DNA from 3 places in the Photobacterium sanguinicancri genome. Region 3 is predicted to be linked to each of the others. Evidence: predicted binding sites of a transcription regulator. Region 3 holds the regulator's gene; each other region holds the start of a gene.
What was found. The regulator CRP, encoded in region 3, controls carbon source genes, mostly activating them, when cyclic AMP is high. The targets are predictions, from matches to a motif close to TGTGANNNNNNTCACA.
Positions count from the first base shown of each region.

Region 1: rppH (RNA pyrophosphohydrolase) is a predicted target of CRP. The motif match lies at 2,463-2,478, and genes of this name have one in related genera.
Region 2: OCU87_RS08775 (CidA/LrgA family protein) is a predicted target of CRP. The motif match lies at 1,606-1,621, and genes of this name have one in related genera.

Region 1 is NZ_AP024850.1:3,074,709-3,078,926, reverse strand. Features, by position in the region: gene OCU87_RS14225 (NADP(H)-dependent aldo-keto reductase) at 1-581, opposite strand, end outside; gene OCU87_RS14220 (DUF6482 family protein) at 814-1,116, shown strand; gene mutH (DNA mismatch repair endonuclease MutH) at 1,139-1,822, opposite strand; gene rppH (RNA pyrophosphohydrolase) at 2,631-3,152, shown strand; gene ptsP (phosphoenolpyruvate--protein phosphotransferase) at 3,194-4,218, shown strand, end outside.
Region 2 is NZ_AP024850.1:1,819,495-1,823,712, forward strand. Features, by position in the region: gene cdd (cytidine deaminase) at 1-279, opposite strand, end outside; gene OCU87_RS08770 (CidB/LrgB family autolysis modulator) at 525-1,205, opposite strand; gene OCU87_RS08775 (CidA/LrgA family protein) at 1,205-1,546, opposite strand; gene OCU87_RS08780 (hypothetical protein) at 1,751-2,296, opposite strand; gene sbcB (exodeoxyribonuclease I) at 2,738-4,162, opposite strand.
Region 3 is NZ_AP024850.1:246,742-250,959, reverse strand. Features, by position in the region: gene OCU87_RS01165 (phosphoribulokinase) at 1-661, shown strand, start outside; gene OCU87_RS01160 (OsmC family protein) at 758-1,162, opposite strand; gene crp (cAMP-activated global transcriptional regulator CRP) at 1,435-2,067, shown strand; gene OCU87_RS01150 (hypothetical protein) at 2,306-2,500, shown strand; gene OCU87_RS01145 (DUF1338 domain-containing protein) at 2,631-3,428, opposite strand; gene astD (succinylglutamate-semialdehyde dehydrogenase) at 3,587-4,218, opposite strand, start outside.

The DNA.
Region 1 (4,218 bases), 870 kb from region 3:
TGTTTCTCGGCCAATTTTAGGAAGGACATTACGCCCCAAGGCGTTTCATTGGAGAGGCCAATGTAGCGAATTTTCCCAGCTCGTTGTAATTCAGCCAATGCTTCTAGCGTATCCAGAATAGTCACGCCTGAATTATCTTCTTTATATTCATAGTTCAGTTGACCAAAGCAGTTGGTTTCTCGTTGCGGCCAATGCAGTTGGTATAGGTCGATGTAATCTGTTTTTAAGCGTTTAAGGCTGGCATCTACGGCATCATGAATATTACGGTGATCAAGTGCCATATTATCGCGGATATACGGTAGGTTACGTGGCCCGGCGATTTTCGTTGCCAATATTACTTTACTGCGTAGTCCGGTCTTTTCAAGCCAATTGCCAATATAGGTTTCTGTTAACCCTTGGCTTTCTTTATTGGGAGGGACTGGGTACATTTCAGCTGTATCAATAAAATTTATCCCGCGCTCAAAGGCGAAATCGAGTTGGTTATGTGCTTCTGATTCTGTGTTTTGTTCACCAAAAGTCATGGTGCCAAGACAAATCTTGCTGACTTCTAGTGAGGAATGGGGAATGCGGTGATATTTCATTAGCCCTCCTTGGACTGCAAGTACCATAAATATGCTGCATGCACTGTCCCTGCGGTTGTTCAACAGGCGGTGAGGTAGTATCACCCTAGCGTGCAAGCGAAATAGCATTTGTTGGCAGGGTATATCTTATTAACTTAACGGGAGTTTATGCAGAAGTCGACCGCCATTTACTTGCTGAGTGAGGGAATGTGACACATAGTTAAACTCATGCACAATCGACAGGATGCGACTGATGAAGTTAACGCAGCTAAAGCACTGGCTGAAATCGCCGGAACAACCCAAACCGAAATGTATCGTAACAAGTCATGCTGGTATGGCGGATTACTTGATGGAGATTGAGTTTAAGCACCAGTTAGTACCATTAAAAGATGACGCAGATGGCATGCTCACATTTCGGAATATGGAGCAAGTTGGTGAGCTTTTAAAACCTTTAGGGATAGATACTGTAACGCTACGAGTCATTGACCCTTATGATGAATTTTCATCTGATAATCAACTATCTTGTTGTCACCAAGACATGACGATTACTCTGTAATGTCAGAGCGAATGAGCCATGTTTAGATGATGAAATGTTTGGCGAGAATGGCTGCGGTGAAGTGAGTCTTTATATAAAAACCACGAGGGAGTGTTTTTATTGGTTGGCCATTGGCGCCGTACGCTTCCGTTAGTGCTTTATTATTGGCAGCTTTGGGGCGTAATTGCAGTACTTCACCATGTTTAGCCGTAATAAGTTCTACTTGGCCTAATACAATCATGTCCATGAGCTCTTCCCAGTCTTGGCGAAGCTGGTTCTCTTCTTCTTCTGATGGTTGCCATAATAGTGGTGATCCAACATGGCGATCCGCTAGCGGAATATCACGTTCCCCTTCGACGGGCACCCATAATACCTTGGCCAATTTATGTCGAATGTGGCTGTTTTCCCAATTTAAACCATGTAATCCAATCAGTGGTGCGACACAAACAAAGGTCGTTTCCAATGGTCTGCCGTGATAGCCAATAGGAATAGTTTTAAGCTCTATGCCTAACTCGATAAAGTCAGGAACGGGTTTGCTGCCCGCGCTTGCCCCTAAGTGCCACTCAAGTAACTGACCAACCCAACCTTTATCTCGACGCAGATCGGGTGGCGGAATGATCCCTGCTTGGGCTGCAAGTTCCCCGAGTGTTAGGCCAGCTAACGCTTGTGCGCGGCTAAGCAGTTCTTGTTCAGTCTGGGGTGGTAAGGGGGTAGAAATACGCGTCATACTGGGCATCTTCAGAGTTAACATTTTCGGGTGATGTTACGTGAATATTTTATCATAAGTGACGGACGTATTGATGATAAGCGTGGCTGGATCTTTGTGGCGTTATGGTGGTTCTTTGAACGATCCTAATGTTACGAGGCATTTTTTTTGATGAGTGTCGGTGCCATCGATTATTGGTTTTATATTAACTGCATGATACTAAGGTAAAAAATTACGTTATAGAGTTAAGGGGGACGTGTTTTTCACTTTTTTATTTATGACTATAAATGGCATTATCATGATCCGCAGGAAAGATATCCACAGGAGTTTTGCCTAAAAAAAATACAACACTGGCTTCTGGATATATACACAGGGGTTTGTTGGGTTTTTAAACGATATGGCGAGGCTGTTACCACTGCAAAGATTGCCGTAATGTGGATAATTCCACAATTGATGGATCTTTGACCAATCCGTTTTTGATGGTGTTTTAGTCACTTGATGTCTATTCACTGTATAAATAAAACTGCGTTAAGTGTATGTTTTTATTTTTATTTATTATTATTCGTTTGTTTTTTGAACTTGATTGTTTATTGTTGATAAGGTGCTTTATTCACGTAAAGCCTGCTTCTTCACAAATCTATCCACAGAAAAAGTGAATAAATGTGGGTTACCTCTCACTTAGCTGTTTATAAAACAACCTCCATTGTTGAGTTATCCAGAAACTGAGTGCTAAGTAGGAAAAAACAGTTAATAATTCGAATGTTTGTTAACCTTTTGCCCGATCTATGAAAAAATCAGGCGTAATAGAGATTTATAATGAGGTCGTCCAGTGATAGATGGCGATGGATACCGTCCTAATGTCGGGATAGTTATCTGTAATAGCCACGGCCAGGTATTCTGGGCTCGACGATATGGACAACATTCTTGGCAGTTTCCACAAGGTGGCATTGATGAAGGGGAAACCCCAGAACAAGCCATGTACCGAGAATTGTATGAGGAAGTAGGGCTTACCAAAAAGGATGTAAGGATCATAGCCTCCAGCCGCCATTGGCTGCGCTATAAATTGCCTAAACGTCTAGTGCGGTGGGACTCGAAACCCGTTTGTATCGGGCAGAAGCAAAAATGGTTTTTGCTTAGCCTAGAATGCGATGAGTCAAAGGTGAATATGCAGCGTGGGAGCACGCCGGAATTTGATGGTTGGCGATGGGTCAGTTATTGGTATCCGGTGCGTCAGGTGGTGTCTTTTAAGCGCGATGTATACCGACGTGCACTAAAAGAATTTGCCGCAGTGGCGATGCCATTTAAGGAACGTAAAGAGCGTAGAGTGAAGCGTCACAAGGGTCGCCGTTAAGCTTGCAGATGCCCACTCTAAAGTAAGGCGCAAAACAGCTTATGCTGACACAGCTCAGAGAAATTGTAGAAAAAGTTGCCAGTGCTGAAACCCTGATCGATGCGCTCGACCAGTTAGTGATCAGCACCTGCCAGGCAATGAATACCGATTGTTGCTCGGTGTATATCGCTGACTATAAACGTCAGGAATACACCTTGATGGCAACGCAGGGCCTTGTCAAAACCCGACACCATGTTGGCATGGGTTTTGATGAAGGCTTAGTCGGGTTAGTTGGCCGTCGTGCCGAACCTATCAATATCGCCAATGCGCGATCGCATCCCCAATTTAAACACCTACCTGGTACGGGAGAGGAGCACTTTGGTTCTTTCTTTGGTACCCCGATAACGCACCAGCGTAAAGTGTTAGGTGTACTGGTTATTCAGCAAAAAGATCGCCGTGAGTTCGATGAAAGCGAAGAGTCCTTCATGGTGACACTCGCGGCGCAGCTCGCGGTGATCCTTGCCCATGCTAAAGCACAAGGTATGTGGCCAGATCAGCATGATGGTTTGCATTTAATTGGTTCTGCTTCGTCGCAAGGGGTCGCAGTTGCGAAAGCATGGTGGGATGATAACCAGCCACGTTTAGAGCACGTATTACCTGCCTCTTCACTTAATTTAGATAATGAGAAAGAGCGTCTTACGATTGCAATTGATCTGGCGAGTAATGAATTTCGTCGGCTACGTAAACGTTTTGATAGTGAGCTTCATAAAGAAACATTGGCGATTTTTGATCTGTTCAGCCATCTGCTCAATGATCCTATGTTACGTAAAGATCTGTTTGCGAAAGTGGCATCGGGTGATCAAGCTGAGTGGGCAATCCGTCAAGTGGTGGAAGCGTATTCGACTCGTTTCTCTAATATGAAAGATGCGTATCTCAAAGAGCGTGCGCATGATATTCGTGAGCTCGGTCAGCGCCTGTTGTTCTTTTTGCAAAATGAAGATGTCATTGAATATCAGTGGGATGAACCGCGTGTACTGTTAACGCGAGAATTAACTGCTGCAATGTTGGCGACCATTCCTCGCGATAA
Region 2 (4,218 bases), 1.6 Mb from region 3:
GACAAATTCCATATTGCCGCCGAAGTATAGGCGACCTGAGTTGCCTCGAACTACTGCACCTACACAAAAATGAGAAAGGGGAGACACAGAATACGTGGCTGCAAGAGGAAGCAGCGCAACGCGCAATTCGCTGTCAGTCATATGAGTTTGGCTGAGTAAGTTGTCGAATTGCTCTGCACTGATGGTAGCATCGAAATTGCCATCTTCCAGCATAGGCTTGATTGCAGTTGCAAGATCAGCCGGTAAAGAACCTAAAGCATCCATTACTTTAGTGTGCATGGTGGATTTCTCCGTCTTGTGTATGGAGAAATATTGTAGACAGGTCAAAAGAATAATAGTGTGATCATGATCACGTTGTTATTTATCTTGTTTCACCCATTACATAACTGAGAGTGAGGTCACACAAAGGGGCTAATTCGATATCCTTATTTTTCAATGAATTAGTTTTGTATTCGATTACTTGCACATAACGATACAAACCCCATTAATTACCAGCTAATTCTAATTAGCTAACAGTATTGGCACTAATAGCCAAATAAGGCTGCAATGAGTGGGAAAAGCACAGGGGCCAGTATTGACGTCATGACACCACAGATCACCAAAGCCAGTGAACTAAAAGCACCTTCTTGATAATTTTCTTCTGCGGCTTTTGCAGTCCCAAGTGCATGAGAAACCGTCCCCATGGTTAACCCTTTGGCTATCGGTGCTTTAATGCCAGCCAGCTTAAATAGTGGGTAGCCCAAGACAGCACCAAATAAGCCCGCAATGATCACCATAATGGCTGCAATAGCGGGTACACCACCAATTTGTTCTGCAACAGCCATAGCAATGGGTGTCGTTACAGATTTAGGTAAAATACTTGCAACTAACTCGACATTTGCACCTAGCGCAAACGCAATACCAGCACCCGTTACCATAGAAAGTACACTGCCAATAAAGCAAACAGTAAAAATGGTTTTCCACTTTGCACGGATTTGTGACAGTTGCTCATAGAGCGGGAAAGCAAGTGCGACAACCGCAGGTTCTAGTAGTGCATTGAGCCATTTATTTTGTTCAAAATAAGTTTCATAAGGCACATTTAGCCACATGAGCAAAGGGATAATAATAATTAAGCAAATAAGTAGTGGGTTAACAATGGGATGCTGAAGTCGTTTTGAAATAAGACGAGCAATATAAAAGACCACCAAGGTCGTGATTAACCAAATCATTGCTTTTCCTTATGGTGCGCTGCAATACCGATAACAAGAAAGACGACTAAGCTGCTGCCAATGGTACTGAGTAAAATAGGAAGGCTATTGGCACTTAATAAAGCAAAGTGATCCATGAGGCCAACACCCACAGGCACAAATAGTAGCGCCATATGACGAATTAAGAGATGGCAACCTGATTGGACCCAATGAGAGCGTATTAGGCCAGCAGACAGTAAACCAAAGAGAATAAGCATGCCTAGGATGCTACCGGGTATAGCAAGCCCAAGTAATGCTTGGATACCTTTACCCAAGAAAAGGCAAACGAGAATGATGCTGAAGGAGCGTAGATAACTCATGCTTTTATGCGATGCCAGAAGTAATGCTATTGCTTGATGGATTTATCATACAAAATAAGTGTGACCTACGCCACACTTATTTGAGGAGTTAAGTGCGGGGTAAATTTGGTCTGACAGGGGGATATGCCGCCAATTTTAACGCTTACTTTCTGTTAATTACAAAACAGAGTAGCCAAAAGCATTGCTATAGGCGGTGGTTCAGTACTATGACAATAAGATATTGTCAGCGAGAAAGAACAACGCCACTCCCGCTGCGGCCAGTAATAGTACTGAGATTTTGTGTAGCATGCCGTGCTTGACGATATGTTCAGTCGCGGATTCTTGATTGTTCTCCTCTTGTTCAACGGCTTCGTTTTTAAATTGCGTAAATCCTGATTGTTTAAAAGTATGAACCAGCCGACAGGTTTTACTGGGTAGCGGTACTCTAAAACCATGGTTGGTAACCACTTCAATAGCAATGGCGGGTTGATCTTGATAACTGAGTTTGTGATTAAGCGACACTAACAACGCATTCAGATCGAAGTTGCTTTGATTGTTTTCTTCGTAACTGTCGAGTTGAATAAACGTTTTACTGTATAAGGCTTGAGGGTTAACCACCTCACCAGCACAATAGCATAACGCTTCCAGTAAGCGTGACTCATGCACCGTTAGTAAAGTCTCAGACCCATCCTGCCACACTAAAATTCGCAAGTCGGGTTCAAAATCTACGCTGGGGAAACGATAACAGCGCGTCAGGGCTTTTGTTGTCATAGCTACCACTTAATGCCATTAAGCCAGAGTGTATATCAAGCGTAACCGATCATCCTTAGTGCGCGAGATATTGATATGGCTATGTAATATCAATTTAAATAAGTAACTGATCATTTGGGCTGGTTAAAGTCACTGATAACGACGATATAGATTTTGCAGCTAGCATCACTCCGCTAACTGAAATCTATTCCTTGTTTTGGTGACTGTTCAGCGCAATGACCGAATAATGACTTATTCAGATTGCTATAAGGTGAACAGGCATCAAACCGATGCTTGTTCGCTAAAGTAAGTGTGACTGCCAAGAGGGATTCCTTCAACTTTTGAAGGGCGGAAACTGTCTTATTAAAAACACCCTGAAAGCTAACGTTATCAGGGTGTATAAGAAAGTCTTGCTTGTGAAGAGCTTAATGCGGGAAGTTATGTTTTTTTACTGCCGTTAAGTTAGGCTAGCTGGATGACATAGTCATACACTTTTTTCAGGATAGCCATTTTCTTTTCGTCTTCTTGGTGTTCCATTGCCACATTATCCAAATTTTCGATATAAGACGGCAAGTGTGTTTCAAAGTAATCTTGGCAGTGGTGCTTCCAACGCATTTGCTCTTGCGGCGTTAGTGTTAGCGGAAAATTACGGGCACGATAACGGAACAACAAAGGCTTAATTCGCGCATCGGCGACTTGAGGTTCAAAATCGACGAGCTCAAGTGGATCCATTTCACGGATAATATCCATAGAGGCACGATCGGCATGAGAGAAGAAGCCATCATATAGCTTGGTATCCACGTTATCATGAGGTTCAAATTCACGATCAACACTGAATATTTCAACTAACTTTTCACGCACTTCTGGGTGAGCTTTAAGTATCTGAAGGTGTTTCAAGCAAAGCTCGCGATCAATACCCAAACGTTCTGCATCATCAGCTTTCAATGTTTTTGCAGGGGCAAGCACTGGGCACTTATTTAGGTGAACCAGCTTCACTGGCACTGGGAGCTCATCGGGACCAAGATCGCTGCGCTTAGTGTACAAACGTTGACGAAGAGTATCTGCATCAAGCTCAATCAGTGGCGTTGGGTCTTTGGCGAGGTTTACTGTAATAACCGCGTTCTTGTTGTCTGGGTGCCATTCCATTGGAACAATCCAGCTGGTATTACCGCACTCAGAGCCAAACATACCTGATACATGCACTAATGGCGTTAAATTAATAATGTCGATAAGTTCTTGTAGCTTACGTTTGTTACGTAAATCGAATAGGTAGCTAAAGAGCTTAGGCTGATTTTTCTTGAGGATCTTAGCTAACTCAATGGTGGCGTATACATCAGCCATTGCATCGTGTGCATTAGCGTGTTCAATGCCATTCGCAACAGAAAGGTGTTCTAGTTTAAAGCTCGGGAAGCCTTCATCATTGGTTGGCCAGTTTACACCTTCAGGACGAAGTGCGTAGCACGTGCGCATTATATCGAGCAGATCCCAGCGCGAGTTACCGTTCTTCCAGCTCCATGCATACGGGTCGAAGAAATTACGATAAAGAGTATAACGGCTCACTTCATCATCAAAGCGCACGTTGTTGTAACCAATGACACAAGTATTTGGTTTGGAAAGCTCATCATGAATCTTGGCGATAAACTCATGCTCTGGTAAGCCTTTCTCCATTGCCTCTTGTGGCGTAATACCAGTGATTAAGCATGCTTCAGGTGAAGGGAGGTAATCGCTTGGTGGCTTACAGTAGATGACCAAAGGTTCCCCAATAATATTGAGGTCCATGTCGGTACGAATTGCTGCAAATTGAGAAGGGCGATCTATCGATGGGGTCGCACCAAACGTTTCGTAATCTAACCAAAGCATGGTTGGTTGATGATTGTTATTACTCATTATTTTTCCCTGCTGGGATGAATTACTTTACTGTCTTTATAGTAACAAATAATGGG
Region 3 (4,218 bases):
CCCACAAGCAAATGACTTTCCACAACTAGAGCAGTTCTTCTGCCAATATGGTGAAGACAGCACAGGTAAATTCCGCCGTTATCTCCACACCTTTGACGAAGCCGTCCCCTACAACCAAATGCCAGGTAGCTTCACCCCATGGCAAGAATTACCCGAAAATACCGACGTCTTGTTTTATGAAGGCTTGCACGGTGGGGTTGTCGATGGTGAAACCAATGTTGCACAGCATGTCGACTTACTGATTGGCATGGTGCCTATCGTCAACTTAGAGTGGATCCAAAAAATTGTGCGCGATACCCGCGATCGGGGCCATTCGCGCGAAGCCGTCATGGAATCTATCGTCCGTTCGATGGATGATTATCTTAATTACATCACGCCGCAATTTTCACGCACTCATATTAACTTTCAGCGAGTTCCTACGGTGGATACCTCGAACCCACTCAGCGCCAAAGGGATCCCAAGCTTGGATGAGAGTTTTGTCGTGATCCGCTTTCGTGGTATCAAAAATGTCGATTTCCCGTATTTACTGTCGATGATTCAGGGCTCTTTCATGTCACGCCATAACACCTTGGTTGTTCCCGGGGGAAAAATGAGCTTTGCAATGGAGTTGATTATGCGCCCGTTGATCCAACAACTGATTGATACCGGAAAAATTGGTTAACGCCTCGAATTTGGCTCCCACATTCAGCACCAACAAAAACGGAGACCGTAATGTCTCCGTTTTACGCGACTACGATAAGCTCATTTTACAATGGCTTTACGCAACAACCACCTCATACGAATGCGTTAGCTCAACGCCCTCGCCTAACATCAAACACACTGAGCAATATTTCTCGAGTGAATCAGCAACCATTTTCGCCACTAAGGCATCATCAAGATCATGACCTGTTACCACGAAGTGCAGATTCGCCGTTGTGAAAATGCGAGGGGCGGTTTCGCGACGAACAGAGGAAATTTGTGCTTCGCAGCCCGTGATTTTTTGATTGGCTGATTGGAGACCACTCACCACATCGACCGAGCTACACCCACCAGCAGCCATTAACACTAGCTCCATTGGACTGGGTGCTTTTTCACCACCATTACCGTCCATTACCACACTGTGACCGGAATTTGACTGGGCTAAAAATGTCATTCCTTCAACCCATTTCACACGTGATTGCATTGCTTTCTCCTTAGTGTTTTGGCGTCAATTCTGCATAATCTAACAACCGTGTGATCATGTGCACACTTATGAGTACAAAATGACGATTTCAGATAGATCAATATCAAGAAATGCCCACCGAAAAAAGTTAAACTCTCAATTAATTATTCAAGTGAGCTTGCAGCCCAGCGGCTGGCTTTATATTCTAGCCAGTGAACAATTCTATTGTTAAGCCCAAACTGAAATTATAGGGATGTCGTTGTTGGGCAACAAACGCAGAGGAAGTTAGTAATATGGTTCCAGGTAAACCTCAAACAGATCCAACACTAGAGTGGTTTCTTTCACATTGCCACATTCATAAGTACCCATCAAAAAGCACTTTGATTCATGCTGGTGAGAAAGCGGAAACGCTCTACTATATTGTAAAAGGCTCTGTTGCTGTTCTTATCAAGGATGAAGAAGGCAAAGAGATGATTCTTTCTTACCTAAACCAAGGTGACTTCATCGGCGAACTTGGTCTTTTCGAAGAAGGTCAAGAGCGTACAGCTTGGGTTCGTGCTAAAACACCTTGTGAAGTGGCTGAGATTTCATTTAAGAAATTCCGTCAACTAATCCAAGTAAACCCAGATATTTTGATGCGCCTATCTGCACAGATGGCGACTCGTCTTCAAGTAACAAGCCAAAAAGTGGGCGACCTTGCGTTCTTAGACGTAACAGGCCGTATTGCACAGACGCTACTAAACCTAGCAAAACAACCTGATGCAATGACTCACCCTGACGGCATGCAAATCAAAATTACTCGCCAAGAAATCGGTCAAATCGTGGGTTGTTCACGTGAAACCGTTGGTCGTATCTTGAAAATGCTTGAAGAGCAGAACCTAATTTCTGCACACGGTAAAACTATCGTGGTATACGGTACTCGTTAATCTTTTGATGACTCGATTACAGCTAATAAAAAAGCCGCTTTTGCGGCTTTTTTTGTACCTAAAATACCCAATACTCTCAGCGTATACTCAGTTATACATTTGCTAGCGCTGTCACTGATTATTCTCTTGCTAACTTCACCACCAGTGCTACATTATGCATAACAACTATCAGGCCGGTGATACTAAGAACCTCGCCTGACAATCGCCATCAGATGGCAAGTACTATGGGATTTACGATATGGATATCGAACGTTTTTCTCCGCACTGCGCAACTGCGACACCACCAACAGCGATAGCCCCACTACCAAGCACTGTTGAAATGACAGGTTTTAATGGTCAACGCCATTATCTTGAGCAGCATATCGCGCTGACGCAGATGCCACATCGCCAAAGTAATGTGCAGTGGTCCCCACCACTAGACAGCTTGCACTGATCCCACAATTACCTGTTATCAGCTCTACGGCGATTATTCTTATTGTCATGCTTTCTCAGTGCCATATTTTCTCGGCGCTATCTTTCCGAAGCGCTATCTTTCCTCAGCGCCATAGGAGCTGGGGATATCCTTAATCGCTATTTGTACTTTCAAATATCTTATCTGCAGATGCCGCTACAAACCCGGTATACAGCTCTCCATCACTTTTGGGGTAACGCTTGGCAAATTCATAGAAACCACCCGAGACCTGTTTTACGCCTTCTAAAAATGCCACTGGTACTTTATCGGCCATAGTGGAAGATTGCTCCAGCATCTCTTCGGGACTCCCCTTGACCGCCCCCCCTGACATATTGATAGCAAAGCCATTATGCTCCAGCAGATGATTCACCTCTGCGACTTCGGTAAATTGCTCAAGTTGATTAATACTGACCGTGAAATGATTAGCACCAAACCCATGCGCAGCTAACCAACCCGCGTATTCGCTTTCCGCGGCAAGCATTTCATAGGTTGCCAAATCAATATCCCACAAACGGCCGCCGTATAAAAAAGCGGGATCTTTCATCGCCATCTCTGGCACTTGTTTCACTAAGTCACGAACCGCTTGCTGCAACAGTGATGAACACTGCCCGACTAATAGTTCACTGATGAACACTTTTGGTGCGGCTGGATTAGGGTGCTCAAAGTGCTCGGCATACAGCTTTTTGCCCTCAAAATGGTAGGTGCCACAAGGCTGGTAGCCAATCGCAATAAATGGTGCTGCCAACACATCTAATCCTACCTTAGGCAGATTGAAGGTACGCAACGCAATATGATCATTCAATAAAGGCTCATCTTCCGTTAGCAAAGTATGCACTTGATCGGCTGATGGACACAGGCGCTGAATATAGTCTTGCCACAGATTGTCAAAAAGTTGCTCTACTCTTTCCATGTTGAGATGCTCCCCGTTAATTGATAGTTGTCACAATGCCCTGATCCGACCTAATCAGTATGGCACTTATTGGCTATTTATCTTGTTACTGAGTGGTAGCGTTACAGTGTGTGGTGGTATTCATAAAAATGGGCACCATTTGGTGCCCACTCGTACATTTATAGCGTAATGCCCGGTGATAACTGAGTGGGTAGCTCCGCTTGTTCACCTTCCATCGATGCCATAGGGTAAGCACAATAGTCAGCGGCATAGTAAGCACTTGGGCGTAAGTTACCGGATGCACCCGGCCCACCAAATGGCGCATCACCGCTCGCGCCCGTCAACTGGCGGTTACGGTTTACAATGCCGGCACGAATATGATCAATAAAATATTGCCATTCCGCATCGTCGGTTGAGATCAAGCCCGCCGATAACCCATAGCGGGTATTATTAGCCAAAGTAACCGCTTGAGCTAAATCGTCGTAGCGCACCACCTGTAGCAGCGGACCAAAGTATTCTTCATCAGGTAACTCAGCAATGGCGCTCACTTCAATGATTGCTGGTGAGACAATCGCCCCTTGGCCACGTTTGGCTTCTAGTAAGACGTTCCCACCAAGGCTAATAAGGTTAGCTTGTGCAGCAATAATGCCATCAGCGGCCTGCTTAGAGATTTGTGGCCCCATAAATGGCTGAGGATCAGCAAATGGGCCATCAATGCGTAACTGTGCTGTTGCTTCTACCAAGCGTTTGACGATGGCATCACCCACTTCACCGTTCGGTAAATACAAGCGACGGGCACAAGTACAACGCT